2 regions of the Paracidovorax wautersii genome follow, and region 2 is predicted to be linked to the other one. Evidence: riboswitches for the same ligand, from Rfam matches in the RefSeq annotation. Region 2 holds a riboswitch; the other holds the start of a gene.
The links. A riboswitch is a leader RNA that binds a small molecule or an ion and turns the genes downstream of it on or off. The one in region 2 is predicted to bind S-adenosylhomocysteine.
Positions count from the first base shown of each region.

Region 1 (6,280 bases), 570 kb from region 2:
CGGTGTGTCCACGGGTTGCTTGGGCTGCCGCAGAGGCAGAACCGCCCATCCCCAGCCCCAGCAGGCGATTAAAAATGCGGCCAACTGGGCGTAGAGCGCCAGCGCGAACAGGAGGTTTTGCATGAAGTACTTACGTCAATTCGCGCTGCCCAGCGACAACCCGGCGTGCTCGCGCAGCGGATGGAAGTGGATCTTGGGGAAGCGCTCCTGCGCCAGGCGCACGTCGTAGGGGCTGGTGCACAGGTAGGCCAGCGTGTCGGCCGCGTCGCGCGCCATGCGCAGCGGGTAGGCGTTCTCGAAATCGCGCAGGTCGTTGGCCGAGTCGGCCGTGATCCAGCGTGCGCCCGTGTACTGGCAGCCTTCCAGGCGGATGTCGCAGTCGTATTCGTTGTTCAGGCGGTGCTGCACCACTTCGAACTGCAGCTGGCCCACGGCGCCCAGCAGCATGTTGCCGCCGGCTTCGGGCTTGAAGACCTGGATGGCGCCTTCTTCGCCCAGTTGCATCAGGCCCTGCTGCAATTGCTTGGTGCGCAGCGGGTTCTTCAGCACCACGGTCATGAACATCTCGGGCGCGAAGAACGGCAGGCCGGTGAACTGCAGGCTGGCGCCGTCGGTGATGGTGTCGCCCAGCTGCACGCCGCCGTGCGTGGTGAAGCCGATGATGTCGCCCGCGTAGGCTTCTTCGACCGCCTCGCGGCGCTGGGACATGAAGGTCACCACGCTGGTGGGGCGCAGTTCCTTGGCGGTGCGCTGCACCTTGAGCTTCATGCCCGGCGTGTACTTGCCCGACGCCACGCGCACGAAGGCGATGCGGTCGCGGTGGTTGGCGTCCATGTTGGCCTGTACTTTGAAGACCACGCCGGAGAAGCCTTCGTCTTCCGGCTGGATGGTCTTGACCACGGGCTGCTTGTTGACCTGCAGCGTGCTCACGCGCGGGCCGGGCGAGGGCGCCATGTCCACCAGTGCGTCCAGCACCTCCATCACCCCGAAGTTGTTCACGCCGGAGCCGAAGAACACGGGCGTGAGCTTGCCGGCCAGGAAGGCTTCATGGTCCCACGCGGGCGATGCGCCCACGGCCAGCTCCATGCTTTCCAGTGCGGCGTCGAACTCGGCGCCGAAGCGCGCACGCAGCGTGGCCTCGTCGCTCAAGGGGATGGCTTCGAAGTCCTGTGGGCGGCGCTCGCTGCCGCTCTCGAAGACCGTCATGGTCTTCGTGCGCAGGTTGATGATGCCGCCGAAGGCCTTGCCCTGGCCTACCGGCCAGGTCATGGGGCAGCAGGGCATGCCCAGTTCGCGTTCCACCTCGTCCATGATGTCCAGCGGGTCGCGCACCTCGCGGTCCATCTTGTTGACGAAGGTGATGATGGGCGTGTCGCGCTGGCGGCAGACCTCGATCAGGCGGCGCGTCTGCGCTTCCACGCCGTTGGCGGCGTCGATCACCATCAGGGCCGAATCGACGGCCGTGAGCACGCGGTAGGTGTCTTCCGAGAAGTCCTTGTGGCCGGGCGTGTCGAGCAGGTTGACCACGTGGTCGCGGTAGGCCATCTGCATGACGGACGAGGCCACCGAGATGCCGCGCTGCTTTTCGATCTCCATCCAGTCCGATGTGGCGTGGCGGCTGGCCTTGCGGCCCTTCACGGCGCCGGCGATCTGGATCGCGCCCGAGAACAGCAGCAGCTTTTCCGTCAGCGTGGTCTTGCCCGCGTCGCGGGGTGGGAAATGATGGCGAAGGTGCGGCGGCGCCGGGTTTCGGGGGCGTAGGACAAGGGAGTGCTCGGGAAGTGCGTCGAAAGCGCCCCGAAGGCTGCGGCCGCGCGGGCCTGCGCCCTGGAGGCCGGAACCCGCGATTTTAACGGGCCGGGTGCGGCGCACTCCGTCTATCGGGATCGCCTGTGGCGCCCGCGCGATGCATTGGACAGCCGCGCGGCGCGGCGCGGACAATCGCGGCACAACAACCATCGGGGGAGGGGAGACGCCATGGCAACGACCACACCGGCCGCCGACGCGGCCCTGCCGGACGGCGCGCGCACAGGCACGCCGGCCTACCGGCGCATCAGCCTGGCACTGTTCCTGGCAGGCTTCGCCACCTTTTCGCTGCTCTACAGCGTGCAGCCGCTGCTACCGGAGTTCGCCCGGCATTTTGGCGTTGGCGCCGGGCAGAGCGCCCTGGCGCTGTCGCTCAGCACAGGGTTGCTGGCGGTCTCCATTCTGTTTGCGGGCGCGCTGTCGCAGTCCGTCGGGCGGCGCTGGCTGATGTTCGCGTCCATGGCGCTGGCCGCCGCCTGCAATCTGGCGGCGGCACTGGCGCCGCAGTGGCACCTGCTGCTGTTCGCCCGCGCCGTCGAGGGCGTGGTGCTGGGCGGGGTGCCCGCCGTGGCAATGGCTTATCTGTCGGAGGAGATCGATGCGCGCGGCCTGGGCTTTGCCATGGGCCTGTACGTGGGGGGCACGGCCTTCGGCGGCATGTCCGGGCGCGTGATCATGGGCGTGCTGACCGATGCCTACGGCTGGCGCACGGCGCTGGCGGCCCTCAGCGTGCTGGGGCTGGTGGTGGCCTTGGGCTTCCTGCTGCTATTGCCGCCGTCGCGCCGCTTCGTGCGCACGGCCGGCACGGGCGCGGCCCAGCACGTGCGCATCTGGCGCGACCACCTGCGCGATCCGTCGCTGCCCCTGCTGTTCGCGGCCGGCTGCCTGCTGGTGGGCGCGCTGGTGGCGGTGTTCAACACCATCGGCTTTCGGCTGTCGGGCCCCGGCTTCGGGCTGGGGCAGAGCGAGATCGGCCTGGTCTTCACCGCCTACCTGCTGGGCATGGGCGTGTCGCCCGTGGCCGGCGGCCTGGCGGACCGCCTGGGCCGCGGCCCGGTGCTGTTGACCGGCGTGCTCATGATGGCGGCGGGCGTGGTGATGACGCTGTCCAGCCACCTGGGCTGGGTGATCGCCGGCATCTGCGTGCTCACGCTGGGGTTCTTCGGCTCGCATGCGGTCTGCAGCGGCTGGGTGGGGGCCGTGGCCCGGCACTCCAAGGGCCATGCGTCGTCGCTGTACCTGCTCATCTATTACCTGGGCGCGAGCGTGCTGGGTGTGGTGGCCGGCGGGTTCTGGGAGTTCGGCCAGTGGCCGGCCGTGGCGGCCTTCTGCCTGGCCCTGCTGGCCGGCGCGCTGGGGCTGGCCCTGCGCCTGCGCGCCACGGCGCGGGCCGCCGCGGCGGCGCCCTGAGACGGCCATGGCCTGCGCGAGCGCATCTCCACGTCCCAAGCGGGGTTTTGTACAATCGCGGCCATTCCGAGGAGCGTTGCAGCGCCCCCAGCACAGCGGGGCGTGAGGCTCGGACCAGACAAGCAACGACGCTCACCCACGCTATTTCCGGTGCGGTGAGTGCCTTTCCCAGAGCGTGGTTTTTCACAAACGTCCTTTGTTGGAGAAACCCATGAGCGCAGTTCTCAAGACCCCGGCCGACCTGGTCATTGCCGATATTTCCCTGGCCGACTGGGGCCGCAAGGAAATCAAGATCGCCGAGACCGAGATGCCCGGCCTGATGGCCATCCGCGAGGAATACGCGGCATCGCAGCCCCTGAAGGGCGCGCGCATCACCGGCTCGCTGCACATGACGATCCAGACCGCCGTGCTGATCGAGACGCTGAAGGAACTCGGCGCCGACGTGCGCTGGGCCTCGTGCAACATCTTCTCCACGCAAGACCACGCTGCCGCCGCCATCGCCGCAGGCGGCACGCCCGTGTTCGCCATCAAGGGCGAATCGCTGGAAGATTACTGGGACTACACCCACCGCATCTTCGACTTCGGCCCCAAGGGCTCGGCCGGCGAAGGCCCCAACATGATCCTGGACGACGGCGGCGACGCCACGCTGCTGATGCACCTGGGTCAGCGCGCCGAGAAGGACGCTTCCCTGGTCGCCGGCAACGGCGGTAGCGAGGAAGAGCGCATCCTGTTCGCGGCCATCCGCAAGAAGCTGGCCGAAGACGCCACCTGGTACACCCGCAAGTCGGCCGAGATCATCGGCGTGACCGAAGAAACCACGACCGGCGTGCACCGCCTGAACGAGATGTCCGCCAAGGGCACGCTGCTGTTCCGCGCGATCAACGTGAACGACTCGGTCACCAAGAGCAAGTTCGACAACCTGTACGGCTGCCGCGAATCGCTGGTGGACGGCATCAAGCGCGCCACCGACGTGATGATCGCCGGCAAGGTCGCCGTGGTGGCCGGCTACGGCGACGTGGGCAAGGGCTGCGCCCAGGCGCTGGCCGCCCTGCGCGCCCAGGTGTGGGTCACCGAGATCGACCCCATCAACGCCCTGCAGGCCGCGATGGAAGGCTTCAAGGTCGTGACCATGGAGTACGCCGCCGACAAGGCCGACATCTTCGTGACGACCACGGGCAACAAGGACGTGATCCGCCACGAGCACATGATCGCCATGAAGAACGAGGCCATCGTCTGCAACATCGGCCACTTCGACAACGAGATCGACGTCGCCTCGCTGGAAAAGTACCAGTGGGAAGAAGTGAAGCCGCAGGTGGACCACGTGATCTTCCCGGACGGCAAGCGCATCACCCTGCTGGCCAAGGGCCGCCTGGTCAACCTGGGTTGCGCCACGGGCCACCCCAGCTTCGTCATGTCCAGTTCCTTCGCCAACCAGACTATCGCTCAGATCGAGCTGTTCACCAAGCAGGGCGACTACGAGGCCGGCAAGGTCTACGTGCTGCCCAAGATCCTGGACGAGAAGGTGGCCCGCCTGCACCTGAAGAAGGTCGGCGCGCAGCTGACCGAACTGACCGACACCCAGGCTGCGTACATCGGCGTGAGCAAGGCCGGCCCGTACAAGCCCGATACGTATCGGTATTGAGCAACCCCCTGAGGCGCTGCGCGCCTTCCCCCTTCTCTCGCGCTGCGCGCGGGGAGGGGGACGCAGCCAGCGCTGCGGGGCGGCCCTTGCGCGGCTGCCGCTGGCCTAGTGTGGTGCGGGAGTTGACGCACTGCGCAAAATTGATAGCTGCTTGCGCTGATGTGCAAAAGCTTTGCAATAGAAAAGTATCTGAAAATGGCTGCCAGCAAGCGCTGCCAGCTATCAAAATTGAATAGGAAGGCGCCATGCGCGCAGATGTGTTTCTGGTGGAGCGCGGCCATGCCACGACGCGGTCGCAGGCCCAGCGGCTGATTGCGGCGGGCGTGCAGTGGCGCCTGTCGCCCGGCATGCCGTGGACGAAGGTCGCGAAGAACGGCGACGAGATTCCCGAGATCGCCGAAGTCGAGCTGCTCGACGCGGCCGAGGCCAAGTACCTGTCGCGGGGCGGGCTCAAGCTCGAAGGCGCGCTGCGTGCCACGGGCCTGTCCGTGGCCGGGCTGCGCTGCCTGGACGTGGGGCAGAGCACCGGCGGCTTCACCGACTGCCTGCTGCGGGCCGGCGCCGCGCAGGTGATCGGTGTGGACGTGGGCCACGGCCAGCTGCATGAGCGCCTGCGCGCCGACGTGCGCGTGGTCGGCGTCGAGGGGCTGAACGCCCGCGCCATGACGGCCGAGTCGCTGGAAGACGCCTGCGAAGAGGCGCTGTCCGAGCGCGTCGAGCGCGACGCGGAGGACAACGACACCCAGCCCGTCGCGCCCTATGCCTGGATGCGCAACGGCGGCGAGGTGGACGACGAATACGACGACAGCGACGACGCCAAGGAGCACGACGTGGAGGCCTTCAAGGCTGAGCGCGCGGCCAAGGCCCGGGCGCGTGCCGAGGGCGCGCTGCCCACGGTACGCCGCCGCCGCGCGGACCGCGAAGGCGTCGACGTCACGCCCGCGTTCGATCTGGTGACGGGCGACGTGTCGTTCATCTCGCTCACGCTGATCCTGCCCGCCGCCGCGCCGTTGCTGAAAGCGGGTGGCGATCTGCTCATGCTGGTCAAGCCGCAGTTCGAGCTGCAGCCCGGCCAGGTGGGCAAGGGCGGCATCGTGCGCGACGCGGCGCTGTACCCGGTGGTCGAGCAGCGCATCCGCGATGCCTGCGCCCAGGCTGGGCTGCAGGTCGTGGGCTGGCATGACAGCGCCATCGACGGCGGCGACGGCAACCGCGAATTCTTCATCCACGCAAGGAAGCCGGCATGAGCGCGCAGCACCCCCCCGCGTTTCCCATCAGTTTCGAGTTCTTTCCGCCCAAGACGCCGGAAGGCGCCGAGAAGCTGCGCGGCATCCGCCAGCAGCTGTATGCGCGGCGGCCCGAGTTCTGCTCGGTGACCTACGGCGCCGGCGGCTCCACGCAAGAGGGCACCTTTGCCGCCGT
Region 1 covers NZ_JAVIZX010000001.1:2,193,263-2,199,542, forward strand. Annotated here, with positions in the region: gene QE399_RS09945 (ArnT family glycosyltransferase) at 1-123, opposite strand, end outside; partial or broken gene QE399_RS09950 (peptide chain release factor 3) at 136-1,766, opposite strand; gene QE399_RS09955 (MFS transporter) at 1,978-3,216, shown strand; S-adenosyl-L-homocysteine riboswitch at 3,279-3,357, shown strand; gene ahcY (adenosylhomocysteinase) at 3,428-4,858, shown strand; gene QE399_RS09965 (TlyA family RNA methyltransferase) at 5,104-6,105, shown strand; gene metF (methylenetetrahydrofolate reductase [NAD(P)H]) at 6,102-6,280, shown strand, end outside.
Region 1: linked by a shared signal. The riboswitch ahead of ahcY (adenosylhomocysteinase) and the one ahead of metH (methionine synthase) in region 2 are both predicted to bind S-adenosylhomocysteine.

Region 2 (6,280 bases):
AGCAGATCCACCTTGCCGGCCTGCAGGAACTGCACGCGCGTGGCCGTCTGCACCTGCACCAGGTCGGCCTCCACACCCAGGCCCTTGGCCACGGCGCGGGCCAGCTCGGGGTTCCAGCCCACCAACTGCTGGTTGGCGGGGTCGATGGAACCGAACGGCCCGCCATTGACCAGCACGCCGATGCTGACCTTGCCGCGCTGCTTGATCTTGTCGAGCGTGGCGTCGGCGTGGGCGGTGCCCGCCATCAGGGACAGCGCGGCCACCAGGCCGGCCAGCGGCAGGGCGGAGAAACGGAGGGAGGCGGGGGCGTGGCGCATGGCGTGGAGCTGCACGGGGCAGAGAGAGGGAAGGCGAATGAAGGAAACGGGTGCGAACAGGCCCTGATCTTCTGCCCCGCCTTGACATGCGACAACAAACGTTTCCGATGATCGTTATGCGGCCAGCGCGCCAACCTGTCCCGCTCGGTACGGGGCCGGCCGCGGTTCAGGTGCCGGGCGAGGGCCCCGCCGGCAGGCGGAAGCCCGCCAGCTCGTCGGGCGCGCACTGGGCGATGAGGCCCGTCTCCCAGGCCAGGTAGCGGCGCGCGGCGTCCAGGTTGCCGTCGTGGCGGTCGTGCACGAAGAACAGGTAGTCGATGGCGTCCGCATCGGACGGCTGGCCGGGGGAGCTCTGCACGGGCAGGCCGGCCGCAGCCCAGTCGGCCGCCAGGGCCCACTGCACGCTGGCCACGGCGCCGGGCAGGATCTCGCTGGCGGCCGCCGCGGCGCTGGCGGCATCGGCGGCCAAGATGAGCAGCGGCGGGCGCGTGCCCGGTGCGGCGGCGCGCAGATCGGCCGCCACGCGCGGCCGCACCGACCAACGCGCGCCCTGGGCGTGCTGGCGGCGGTAGGCCAGCGAGGGCTGCACATCCAGCAGCAGCGGTGGCGTCGCCTGGGAGGACCACCAGCCGGGCAGATCCTGCCGGTCCACCTGCACGGGCGCAGAAGGAGGATGCGCCCACTCCGTGCCGGGCAGGGTGAGCGCCGCATGGATGCCGCCCTCCACCGTGGCGGTCTCATAGCCCAGCCGTGCCAGCCAGGCTGCGACCACGGGCGCGCGCACGCCGTCGTCGTCCAGCAGCAGCACGCGGCTGCGGCGCACGCCGATGGTCTGGTCCGTGGCCTGCAGCAGCTGGCCGCCTGGCGCGTGCCGGGCACCCGCCAGCGTTCCGGCGGCGTACTCGTCGGCGGTGCGCACGTCGAGCACGTAGGTGGTGCGGTCCGGGTCGTCGATCCAGGCCTGCGCCTGTGCGGCCGTCAGCCGGGCCGCGCCTGCGTCGGCGGCCACGCGGGCTGCGCGGGCCTGGTCCGCAGGCTGTGCGGGGTGCAGGGCGGGAGGCCGGCGCGGGCTCCCATGTTCGAGGGCCAGACCGGACAGCGCCCAGCCCTGGGTGCCGTTCTCCAGCGCCAGCACGGGATTGGGAACGCCCAGGCTGCGCAGGATCTGCGCGCCGATGATGCTGCGCGTACGTCCTGCGCAGTGGACGACGATGGGCGTGGCCGGGTCGGGCGCCAAGGCGCTCCAGTGCCGCGCCAGCTCGCCGTTGGGCACGGGCGTGGCGCCGGGAATGGTCATCTTGCGGTGCTCTTCCAGCGTGCGGCCGTCCAGCAGCACCAGCGGCTCGCCCGCCTGCTGGCGGCGCTGCAGCTCCGCCGCGCTCACGTGCGGCGTGCCGAAGGCGTGTTCCACCAGTTCGCCGAAGGTCTTCGACGGCAGGTTCACGCCCTGGAACAGCGTGTAGCCGGCGGCGGCCCAGGCCGGGGCGCCGCCCTCCAGCACATGCAACTGCGCATAGCCCAGCGCGGCGAGGCGCTGCGCCGCGCGCGCGGCCACGCCGTCGCCGGCGTCGAGCATCACGGTGCGCGTGCTGCGGCGGGGCACCAGGCGGGGCACGTCCCATTCCAGGCGGCTGTAGGCGGCCGGTATGGCGAAGAACGGATGGCCTTCGCCGAACTGGCCGGCCTCGCGCACGTCGAGCAGGGCGATTTCGGCGCCGTCGTTGAGCCAGCCGCGCACGGTGGCGGCGCTGACGGAGGAGGGCAGGGCGGAGGCGGACTGGGGCAGGGCAGACATGGCGGGGCGGACCGGGGGCGGCGGGACGGCAGGGAAAACCGCCACCTTAGGCCCGCCGCCGCGTACCGGCCGGTGCGGCGATGGAAGCATTTCGCCTATGCATAGTCGCTTTCCGCATCACGCGCCGGCGCGGCCCGCGCTGTGCCCATAATGCGGCGCACATGCCAATGCCCACGCCAAGGACTCAGACACTTCCCCGCCGCATCGCGCTGCTGCGCTGGGGCGGCGCGCTGGCCGCCGCCGCGCTGGCCGGCTGCAGCGCGCCCGCACCCACGCCCCGGGGCGAGGTAAAGGGGGCGTCGGCCAGCACCGGGGAAATCGCCCAGTCCGACGTGAACCGCATGGCCACGCTGGCCATGCGCGCCAACCTGGACGCGCTGTTCCTGCTCATGGACAAGCTCTACCGCCGCAACCCGGCGGAATGGCGCAAGGGCGGCGCGGCCGGGCGCGAGGCGGCAGGCGAGCAGGTGCGCAAGGCCGTGGCGCAGCGCCAGCCGTGGCCCGCGCTGCAGGGCACGCGCGACATCGACGCCCTGGCCCTGGCGCTGAGCCCCGACTTCCCCGGCGACCGCGTCGCCGCCTTCACCTGCGCGATGGCCGACATGGTCATCACCGCGCACGGCGGGCGGGTGGAGTTCTTCCTCATCGACAGCCTGGATGCGCAGCACCTGTACAACGCCGCGCGCAACGTGGAGGTGGCCGCCTGGATGCTGTCCCAGCGGCGCGGAGCGACCGGCCAGCCCCTGCTGCTGGCCGACGAGATCACGGCCACCGAGCGCAACCTGAGCTTCGAGCGCGAGTTCGGCAAGATCATCGCCCGGCTCGACCTGCTGGCCTCCGTGCTTACCGAGAAGTACCGGCGTGCGGCCATCGGCTACGTGCAGGGCTTGTTCGGCGGCAGCTTCCTGCAGTTCCTGCCGGTGCGCTGAGGAATGTGCCCGGTGCGTGGCCGCCTTTTCGGCGCCGGCCCGGTGCGGCGCCGCATGAATCAGTAAAATCCGGCCTCCCCGAGGAGCGTTGCAGCGCCCGCCGGTCCCTTGTGCAGGGCGGCGGCGTCAGGCTCGGGGCGCATGGCTTCGGGTTGCCGCCCTCCAACGACGCTCACCTGTTTCATCCCCCAACCGATTGCACAGGTGAGCCTGATGTCCGCTGTTTCCCTCCCTCCCATGAAGCTGTCCGGCCTGGAGCCGGTGACCATCGGCGAGGGCCAGCTCTTCGTGAACATCGGCGAGCGCACCAACGTCACGGGCTCCAAGGCGTTCGCCCGCATGATCCTCAACGGCCAGTACGAAGAAGCCCTGGCCGTGGCGCGCCAGCAGGTGGAGAACGGCGCGCAGGTCATCGACATCAACATGGACGAGGCCATGCTGGACAGCAAGGCCGCCATGGTGCGCTTCCTGCAGCTCATCGCCTCCGAGCCCGACATCGCGCGCGTGCCGATCATGGTCGACAGCTCCAAGTGGGAGGTGATCGAGGCCGGGCTGCGCTGCATCCAGGGCAAGGGCATCGTCAACTCCATCAGCATGAAGGAGGGGGTGGAGAAGTTCAAGCACGAAGCCCGCCTGGTCAAGCGCTACGGCGCCGCCGCCGTGGTGATGGCCTTCGACGAGCAGGGCCAGGCCGACACCTTCGCGCGCAAGATCGAGATCTGCGAGCGGGCCTACCGCGTGCTGGTGGACGAGGTGGGCTTTGCGCCCGAGGACATCATCTTCGACCCCAACATCTTCGCGGTGGCCACGGGCATCGAGGAGCACAACAACTACGCGGTCGATTTCATCGAGGCGGTGCGCTGGATCAAGCAGCACCTGCCGGGCGCCAAGGTGTCGGGCGGCGTGTCCAACGTGTCCTTCAGCTTCCGCGGCAACGACCCGGTGCGCGAAGCCATCCACACCGTGTTCCTGTACCACGCCATCCAGGCGGGCATGGACATGGGCATCGTCAACGCCGGCATGGTCGGCGTGTACGACGACCTGGAACCCCAGCTGCGTGAGCGCGTGGAGGACGTGGTGCTCAACCGCCGGCCCGATGCCGGCGAGCGCCTGGTGGAGATCGCCGAGACCGCCAAGAGCGGCGCCAAGGACGAGAGCAAGAAGCTCGAATGGCGCGGCACGCCCGAGGCGCCCCGCACGGTGGGCGAGCGACTGTCCCACGCGCTGGTGCACGGCATCACCGACTTCATCGTCGAGGACACCGAAGAGGCCTACCAGGAGATCCTGGCGAAGGGCGGGCGCCCGCTGCACGTGATCGAAGGCCCGCTCATGGACGGCATGAACGTGGTGGGCGACCTGTTCGGTGCCGGCAAGATGTTCCTGCCCCAAGTGGTGAAGAGCGCGCGCGTGATGAAGTCCGCCGTGGCCCACCTGATCCCTTACATCGAGGAAGAGAAGCGCCAGGACGAGCTGGCCGGCCGCGACGTGCGCAGCAAGGGCAAGATCGTCATCGCCACCGTCAAGGGCGACGTGCACGACATCGGCAAGAACATCGTCACCGTCGTGCTCCAGTGCAACAACTTCGAGGTGGTGAACATGGGCGTGATGGTGCCCTGCCACGAGATTCTGGCGCGCGCCAAGGTCGAGGGCGCGGACATCGTGGGCCTGAGCGGCCTGATCACGCCCAGCCTGGAAGAGATGCAGTACGTGGCCGGCGAGATGCAGAAGGACGAGCACTTCCGCATCAAGAAGATCCCGCTGCTGATCGGCGGCGCCACGTGTTCGCGCGTGCACACGGCCGTCAAGATCGCGCCGCACTACGAGGGCCCGGTGGTCTACGTGCCCGATGCCTCGCGCAGCGTGAGCGTGGCGCAGAGCCTGCTGGGCGACGGCGCGCAAAGCTACCTGCAGGAGCTGAACGCCGACTACGACAAGGTGCGCCAGCAGCATGCCAACAAGAAGCAGGTGCCGCTGTGGCCCCTGGCCAAGGCCCGCGCCAACCGCACGCCGGTCAACTTCAGCACCTACGTGCCGCCCACGCCGCGCCTGCTGGGCCGCCGCGTGTTCAAGAACTTCGACCTGAACGAGCTGGCCAGGTACATCGACTGGGGCCCGTTCTTCCAGACCTGGGACCTGGCCGGCCCCTACCCCGCCATCCTCACCGACGAAGTGGTGGGCGTGGAAGCCACGCGCGTCTTCGCCGACGGCCAGGCCATGCTCAAGAAGCTCATCGAAGGCCGCTGGCTCAGTGCCAGTGGTGTGCTGGCGCTGTACCCCGCCAACAGCGTGGGCGACGACATCGAGTTCTACACCGACGAAACCCGCACCGAGGTCGCCATGACCTGGTACGGCCTGCGCCAGCAGACCGAAAAGCACGTGATCGACGGCGTGACGCGCCCCAGCCGCTGCCTGGCCGACTTCGTCGCGCCCAAGGACAGCGGCATCGCCGACTACGCCGGCCTGTTCGCCGTGACGGCCGGCCTGGGCGTGGAGAAGAAGGAAAAAGCCTTCGTCGATGCGCTGGACGATTACTCGGCCATCATGCTCAAGAGCCTGGCCGACCGCCTGGCCGAGGCCTTTGCCGAGTGCCTGCACCAGCGCGTGCGCACCGACCTGTGGGGCTACGCAGCGGGCGAGGCGCTGTCCAACGAGGAAATGATCGGCGAGCAATACGCCGGCATCCGCCCCGCGCCGGGCTACCCGGCCTGCCCGGACCACAGCGCCAAGCAGGACCTGTTCCGCGTGCTGCAGTGCGAAGAGATCGGCATGGGCCTGACGGAAAGCCTGGCCATGACGCCGGCCGCCAGCGTGAGCGGCTTCTACATCGGCCACCCCGAGAGCACCTACTTCAACGTGGGCAAGATCGGCGAGGACCAACTGCACGACATGGCCGAGCGGCGCGGCATGGACGAAGCCGTGCTGGCGCGCCTGCTGGCCCCGAACCTCTGACGCCATCGCCCCTGGTTGCTTCTAAAAGAGTAGCTGCTTGCGCTTGTTGTTCAAGGGATTGAGAGACTTTTCGATCTGAAAGCCTTGTGTAGCAAGTGCATGATGCTCCTTTTACCGGAGCAAAACCGCTGCACGGCAGGCCTTCGCGACGGGGCCTGTGCTGCCGCGCCGGCCGCGTGCAGGCCGCCGGCGCGTGCCCGCGCGCCGCGCGAGTACCACGCACCGGGCCCATTTCCTTGATTTGAGGCAAAGCGCGACCAAAACGCACGGGTAAACCCGCAGGTCCTGCA
Region 2 covers NZ_JAVIZX010000001.1:1,620,868-1,627,147, forward strand. Annotated here, with positions in the region: gene QE399_RS07415 (transporter substrate-binding domain-containing protein) at 1-317, opposite strand, end outside; gene QE399_RS07420 (rhodanese-like domain-containing protein) at 484-2,112, opposite strand; gene QE399_RS07425 (hypothetical protein) at 2,280-3,041, shown strand; S-adenosyl-L-homocysteine riboswitch at 3,116-3,222, shown strand; gene metH (methionine synthase) at 3,255-5,990, shown strand.